One region of the Candidatus Symbiopectobacterium sp. NZEC127 genome, then DNA from elsewhere that is predicted to be linked to it. Evidence: predicted binding sites of a transcription regulator. Region 1 holds the regulator's gene; each other region holds the start of a gene.
The links. Region 1 encodes Fur, which represses iron uptake genes when iron is present. Its sites were predicted from a motif close to ATAATAATGAGAACNACTATCAA; they were not measured.

Region 1 (2,275 bases):
GCGTCTGATATTATTACTTGATATGTAGGTGATAAACCGCACCATACCATTAAGAATAAAGAGGTTATTTTATCCATGGCACTCATAGGCATTTTCTTTGGCAGTGACACCGGCAATACCGAAAACATTGCCAAGACAATCCAACAGCAACTGGGCAGTGATGTTGCAGAGGTTCATGACATCGCCAAGAGCAGCAAAGAAGATATCGAAGCGTTTGATATCCTGCTGCTGGGTATTCCGACCTGGTACTATGGTGAGGCCCAGTGCGATTGGGACGATTTCTTCCCGACATTGGAAGAAATTGATTTCAATGGAAAAATCGTTGCCCTGTTTGGCTGTGGTGACCAGGAAGATTACGCCGAATACTTTTGTGACGCGATGGGAACGCTGCGCGACATTATTGAACCGCGCGGGGCAACGATTGTCGGCAATTGGTCAACGGAAGGTTACTATTTCGAAGCCTCTAAAGGGTTGGCAGACGACAACCACTTTATCGGTCTGGCGATTGATGAAGACCGTCAACCTGAACTGACCGGTGAACGCGTGAGTGCCTGGGTCAAACAAATCAGCGAAGAGCTCAACCTGAAATCACTGGCCGGTTGATCGCCACTGTTTTACATAAAAGCCCTGATAGCAATGTCAGGGCTTTATTAATAGATAAAACCGATTAAATTAATAGAAACATTTTTTTAACTTCCTGGTCTAAGCCTGTACAATAGTACCCATCGGTTTTGTACGTTTATCAATTTTCTCCATTTTACAACAAGAGATTGCGCGCAAATGCACACTTTCTTTATGGAGACGGTATTGTTAACATCCCATGGTTTTCATTTTTAATGCGCGGTTCTATAATTGAGACGCCATTACAATTTTTGAGCCGACCGATGTCATAGGCTTAATTGCCCCCATCGACGAGAAAGCAACAGGACTAAACCCGCATGACTGACAATAACACCGCATTAAAGAAGGCCGGCTTGAAAGTCACTCTGCCAAGACTGAAGATTCTGGAAGTGTTGCAGGATCCGGAGTGTCATCACGTCAGCGCGGAAGATTTGTATAAAAAACTGATAGATATGGGCGAAGAGATCGGTCTTGCGACCGTTTATCGCGTGCTTAACCAGTTTGATGATGCCGGTATTGTCACCCGTCATAATTTTGAAGGTGGTAAGTCAGTGTTCGAGCTGACACAGCAACACCACCATGACCATCTTATTTGCCTGGATTGCGGACGCGTTATTGAATTCCGTGATGAATCTATCGAAGCGCGTCAGCGCGAAATCGCAGACAGACACGGTATCAAACTGACTAACCACAGTTTATACCTCTATGGCCATTGCAGTACGGGCGACTGCCGCGAAGAAGAAACGCTCCACGACCCAAAATAAGTCAGGTTTTTTCTGATTGATGCCATAAAAAAACCGCCCAAACAGGCGGTTTTTTCATTTCAGTCAAACGCTGGCCTCAGCCAACCCAGGTATCACGCAGACCTACCGTGCGGTTAAACACCAGATGCGTTTCGCTCGAATAGCGGCGATCGGCACAGAAATACCCTTCGCGTTCAAACTGATACGCTTTTTCTACTTCTGCCTTTGCCAAACTCGGTTCAACAAAGCCCTGAGCCACTTTTAGCGAATCCGGGTTGATGGTTGCGAGGAAGTCATCCGCCGCACCTGGATTTGGCATGTTGAACAGGCGATCGTAAAGGCGGAACTCAGCCGGTAGCGCATGTGCGGCAGAAACCCAATGAATAACGCCCTTCACTTTACGCCCGTCAGCCGGGTCTTTACTCAACGTTTCGGCATCATAAGTGCAATACAGCGCGGTGATAACGCCCTGTTCATCTTTCTCAACCCGTTCCGCCTTGATGACATACGCATTGCGCAAACGCACTTCTTTACCCAGTACCAGACGCTTGTACTGTTTGTTCGCTTCTTCACGGAAATCGGCACGATCGATATAAATCTCACGGCTGAACGGCACCTGACGCGTTCCCATTTCCGGCTGATTCGGATGATTCGGCATGGAAACCCACTCTTCGTGGCCTTCTGGCAGATTCTCGATAACCACTTTTACCGGATCCAACACCGCCATGGCGCGCGGCGCATGCTCATTCAGATCGTCACGAATACAGGATTCCAGCGCCGCCATTTCGACATTATTATCCTGTTTGGTCACGCCGATACGACGACAAAACTCACGCACGGAGGCAGCTGTGTAACCACGGCGGCGCAGGCCGGAGATGGTTGGCATGCGAGGATCGTCCCAGCCTTCAACC
Region 2 (2,275 bases), on a different contig from region 1:
TTCTCTTCACTCATGCCAGGCGGGTAGCGACGGCAATCCATGTGCAAGGGTGTGACGTTGCGGAAAAAGTGGCTTAGAGATAGTTATAGCCTAAAAAACAAAAGCAGATTAGCAGAATGCGCGCAGCAGGCGGGAGATTTTAAGTAATTTTACATTCTTGGTGATGAAAAAAAGGCAAGCGGGGAGAATCTGGCAGTTTTCTCCCCACTGTATTGATGTAGCTAGTGAATTTTAGTCCACTCAGTCATCTGGGTTATCCATAACATCGTGGCGTTTCTGGTGGTAATCCTCTTCGTTTAACCCTTCACGCCAGTATGGCACGGCGTAGAGCTGATTTCTCTCAACCTTGAGTTCTCTGCGTACGTAACGGCGCAGTTGCACCACGATGCGGTCTTCGCCCGCCAGCCAGAAAAAGGCGGTGCTGGCGTCAACGTCACGCGTCACGGCATGGAACTGTTGCAGCAACGTCTCGGTGCTGGCGGTCGAGCCGACCACCCAATGCACGCTGAGACCGCTGGGGGCGGCCAGTGTCAAACGATCGGCCTCGCTGTCGATGCGAATAACCGCATGGCCGGTGGCATCGGGGGGCAGCGCGCCGAGCAGCGCCGCAATGGCGGGCAACGAAGAGGGGTCGCCTGCCAGATAGTAGGCGCTGGACGCAGGCAGCATCGGGTGCGGACCACCCGGTTGGCTAATGCCTACGCTGTCACCGGGCTGTGCGTTGCGGGCAAAGGTCACGGCGGGGCCGCCGTGGTCGTGCAGGGCAAAGGCAACATCCACTTCACCCAACTCGGGCCGGAATGCATAAACCGTGTAGGTGCGCACGATGGGGCGCGCCTCACCTTCCGGCCACTGCGGACCGCGTTCTCCCAATGTCGGCAACGTCGGCGCACTCTGGCCGGGACGAGCCAAAAACAGTTTGATATGCGCGGCATGTCGTTCGACTGCCGGGTAGTCGCGCAGGGTGTCGCTGTGAAAGGTGATGCAGCGTAAATGCGGTGAGAGATCGCTAATGCGTTTGACCTGAATTAATCGGGGTTGGGCTGGGCGAATACCTGTCGGATGAGCCATTAAATTTCTCCATCATTCAGCCGATATCATTATTGATTTGATGGACAACATCATAGCATGTTGATGATAGTGATTATCATTTTAGTGACAGGCAAAAAGCACGCGTGGCTAAAAACGCACTGTTCAACATTTTTTCTTACGGTTTCAGCGTTACATTAACCCTTTGTGATTAAGATCAAGCTTGATTGCCACACAAAGAATGCATATTCTGGAATGAGTTGCAGAAATTTTAAGCAGTTACGCTGTTTTTGTCGGAAAGAAAGTACCGCTTATTGTTAAGTTTTTGGCTGTTGGGGGTTTTAAGGTATTGTTAACACGCGATTTTTTACAAAAGGCTGATTGTGGTACGTCTTTTGGTTGTATCGAAGAAAACTTGCTGCTCACGCCTTCGCAGCGAGCGGACTCCCTGAACCAGACGCTATCGCGTCGTCCTGATAGCCCAGTGTGGGTCTTTGGTTACGGCTCACTGATGTGGAATCCGGTGTTTACGCCGGAGGAAGCCCGTTTAGCCACACTTCCCGGCTGGCAGCGTGCGTTTTGCCTGCGCCTTACAGCAGGACGCGGCACAGCAACGCAACCTGGGCGTATGCTGGCATTAACGCCCGGTGGGAAAACGACGGGAATGGCATTTCGCTTACCGGAAGTTTCCTTGCGTGAAGATCTGGAACTGCTCTGGAAACGCGAGATGATAACCGGTTGCTACCGTCCGGAATGGTGCGATCTGCACTGTCAAAACGGCGAGATACTCACGGCGTTGGTGTTTGTTTCGCAAGAGCAGCATCCGCTGATTGAAGCGGATACCTGCATACACCGCGTCGCGCCTCTGATTGCCAAAGCCAGCGGTCCGCTGGGCACCAACGCACAGTATCTGTTTGCACTGGAAGACGCGCTCAAAAAACACGGCATGGCCGATGACTGTTTAACGGCGCTGGCGCAGCGGGTGCGAGAGCTTCAGGAACAGGCGAAGCAGGCACATCCCCAGCAGGGTGACTGGTGGGGTGTTTAGCATCGTCAATCAACATAGCGTCAATCGACACGTCTAGCACAACGCATCAACACCCCATCAGCGAACAACTTCTCATTACGTCGCCATTGACCGCAAAAAACCAGCCAATGGCGACCAAACGGATTACCAGCCTACGCCAAGACCCAGCGTATACATGGTATCGTCCACATTCCCTTGATTGCTTTCGATGCGGGTACG
Region 3 (2,275 bases), on a different contig from region 1:
AGCAACCGGGGTCATGGAGACGCGAATAATATCGATGGCACCCAGTTGCGCCTGCTCAATCATTTGCTTCTCATCGCCTAATACCCCGCCTGGAAAGGTTTTTATTTCCAGTTTTCCATCCGTGGCGGCCTTTAATTTCTCTCCCATTTTTTGTACGGCTACCACATTGGGATAGCCTTCGGGGTGAACATCGGATGCTTTGATTTGCAATGCGCTGGCTGAATAACTCATAAACAGCGTGGCGGAGCTTAGGCAGATGCCTATCAGTGTTTTGGATAGCTTCATTCGGGTCTCCAGAAGTCTCGAGGATATATTCGTGGTACGACTATTATTGTTCTATAAATAAAACCCGGTGCGTAATGAAGAGAATTAAAAAATTAAGTCAAAATAATTTCCCCTCATATTCAAGGGTAAACTAACCTATTATACCACTTTGCGGAATGACTCGTATCACAAAAGCGCAATATAGGTAACTGAATGAAACAATTGATGGTAATTGATTTCTTACGTGTCATTTGAATGTCTATAGTATTGTTTTTAGTGCCATTAATTATTTCTGATAAGGTCTTTCCTGTAAGACAACTTATCGATGTTTACTCAACAATGGTGTAATAACTCAAAGTCGATCACAGAACGCGACTTTTGTTGTTCCTGGGCTGGCAAATTGGCAGACCCGCGAAGTCGTCATGCCAAATCAGTGTTTTCCCTTATGGATATTAGGGTTTTTTGTGCTCAAAAAGCATAAATACTAATGAGAACTACTATCAATTCGTGCTCAGTTTGATATCATTTCCCGTCGATTCGTTGCACTATTCATTGGTGTTGTACTATTCATTGGTATAGGTGGAGGCACAGCGTGAAAACGGCTGTCGGTCATATTTTTTCCCAGGCATTGCCCGCCTGGCTTACACAACGCGGCGCGTTCAGCGCATTTTCCCGTAGCATGTTGACGGCTCTGGTTTTAACGGCGGGGCTGGTCACGTCAGCAGGACTAAGTGGAAATGCGTTTGCGGCACCGGCCTCTACGCCTGTTGCCAACGCCGCTGCCGCCAGCGCACCACAGGCTGCCGCTACGGCATCGACGCCTTTGGCGGCTGAACCCGCTGTCGCAGGGGCTGCTGCGGTGCCTGCATCGCCGTTGGCTCTGCCGCAAGGCAGTGCAGGCAATATCATGAAAACCGATCTTTCCGTCTGGGGCATGTATCAGCATGCGGATCTGGTGGTGAAATCCGTGATGATCGGTTTGCTGCTAGCTTCCGTGATTACCTGGGCGATCTTCTTTGGTAAAAGCGTCGAACTGCTGGGTGCCAAACGTCGCCTGCGTCGCGAATACGCGGCGTTGGAACAGGCACGCACCTTAGATGACGCTGCGGATGTCGTTGAGGCCTTCAAAGCCGACAGCACCGCGGCGATATTGCTGGCCGATGCGCAAAATGAATTAACCCTTTCTGCCCGTTCTGATGACAATAATGGCATCAAAGAGCGTACCGCTTTCCGTCTGGAGCGCCGCGTGGCGGCTGCCGGTCGCCATATGGGGCGCGGTAACGGCTATTTGGCAACGGTCGGGGCGGTGGCACCCTTCGTCGGGCTGTTCGGTACGGTCTGGGGCATCATGAACAGCTTTATCGGCATCGCACAAACGCAAACCACCAACCTGGCCGTGGTCGCGCCGGGGATCGCCGAGGCCCTGTTGGCCACCGCGGTTGGTCTGGTCGCCGCCATCCCGGCAGTGGTGATTTATAACGTGTTCGCTCGCGGGATTGGCAGCTATAAAGCGCTGATGGGTGATGTGGCGGCACAGGTGCTGCTGCTGGTGAGCCGCGATTTGGATGTGGCCGCGAGTAACGGTAACCGTTTGACTGCAGCTAATCAAAAACTGCGGGTGGGTTAAGTTATGGCGATGCATTTGCACGATGATACGAGCAGTGACAACGAGATGCATGACATCAACGTCACGCCGTTCATTGACGTGATGCTGGTGCTGTTGATCATCTTTATGGTGGCAGCGCCGCTGGCGACCGTCGATATTCGTGTCGACTTGCCGGCATCCACTGCGGTGCCGCAACCCCGCCCGGAAAAGCCGGTCTATTTGACGGTGAAAGCGGACAAACAGCTGTATGTGGGTGATATTGCGGTGAGCGAGACCGGGCTCACCACGCTGTTGGATGAACAAACGAGTGCCAACAAAGAGACCACCATCTTCTTCCAGGCAGATAAAACCGTGGACTATGAAACCATGATGCGAGTGATGGATACCTTGCGTAAGGCGGGCTAT

Region 2: J5069_RS05335 (siderophore-interacting protein) is a predicted target of Fur. The motif match lies at 1,135-1,157, and genes of this name have one in related genera.
Region 3: exbB (tol-pal system-associated acyl-CoA thioesterase) is a predicted target of Fur. The motif match lies at 746-768, and genes of this name have one in related genera.

The regions. Positions count from the first base shown of each region.
Region 1 is NZ_JAGFPG010000004.1:365,175-367,449, reverse strand. Features, by position in the region: gene fldA (flavodoxin FldA) at 76-603, shown strand; gene fur (ferric iron uptake transcriptional regulator) at 939-1,385, shown strand; gene glnS (glutamine--tRNA ligase) at 1,462-2,275, opposite strand, start outside.
Region 2 is NZ_JAGFPG010000001.1:1,183,079-1,185,353, reverse strand. Features, by position in the region: gene J5069_RS05335 (siderophore-interacting protein) at 241-1,071, opposite strand; gene J5069_RS05330 (gamma-glutamylcyclotransferase) at 1,379-2,077, shown strand; gene J5069_RS05325 (DUF481 domain-containing protein) at 2,201-2,275, opposite strand, start outside.
Region 3 is NZ_JAGFPG010000002.1:143,946-146,220, forward strand. Features, by position in the region: gene J5069_RS10735 (TRAP transporter substrate-binding protein) at 1-285, opposite strand, end outside; gene exbB (tol-pal system-associated acyl-CoA thioesterase) at 857-1,891, shown strand; gene exbD (TonB system transport protein ExbD) at 1,895-2,275, shown strand, end outside.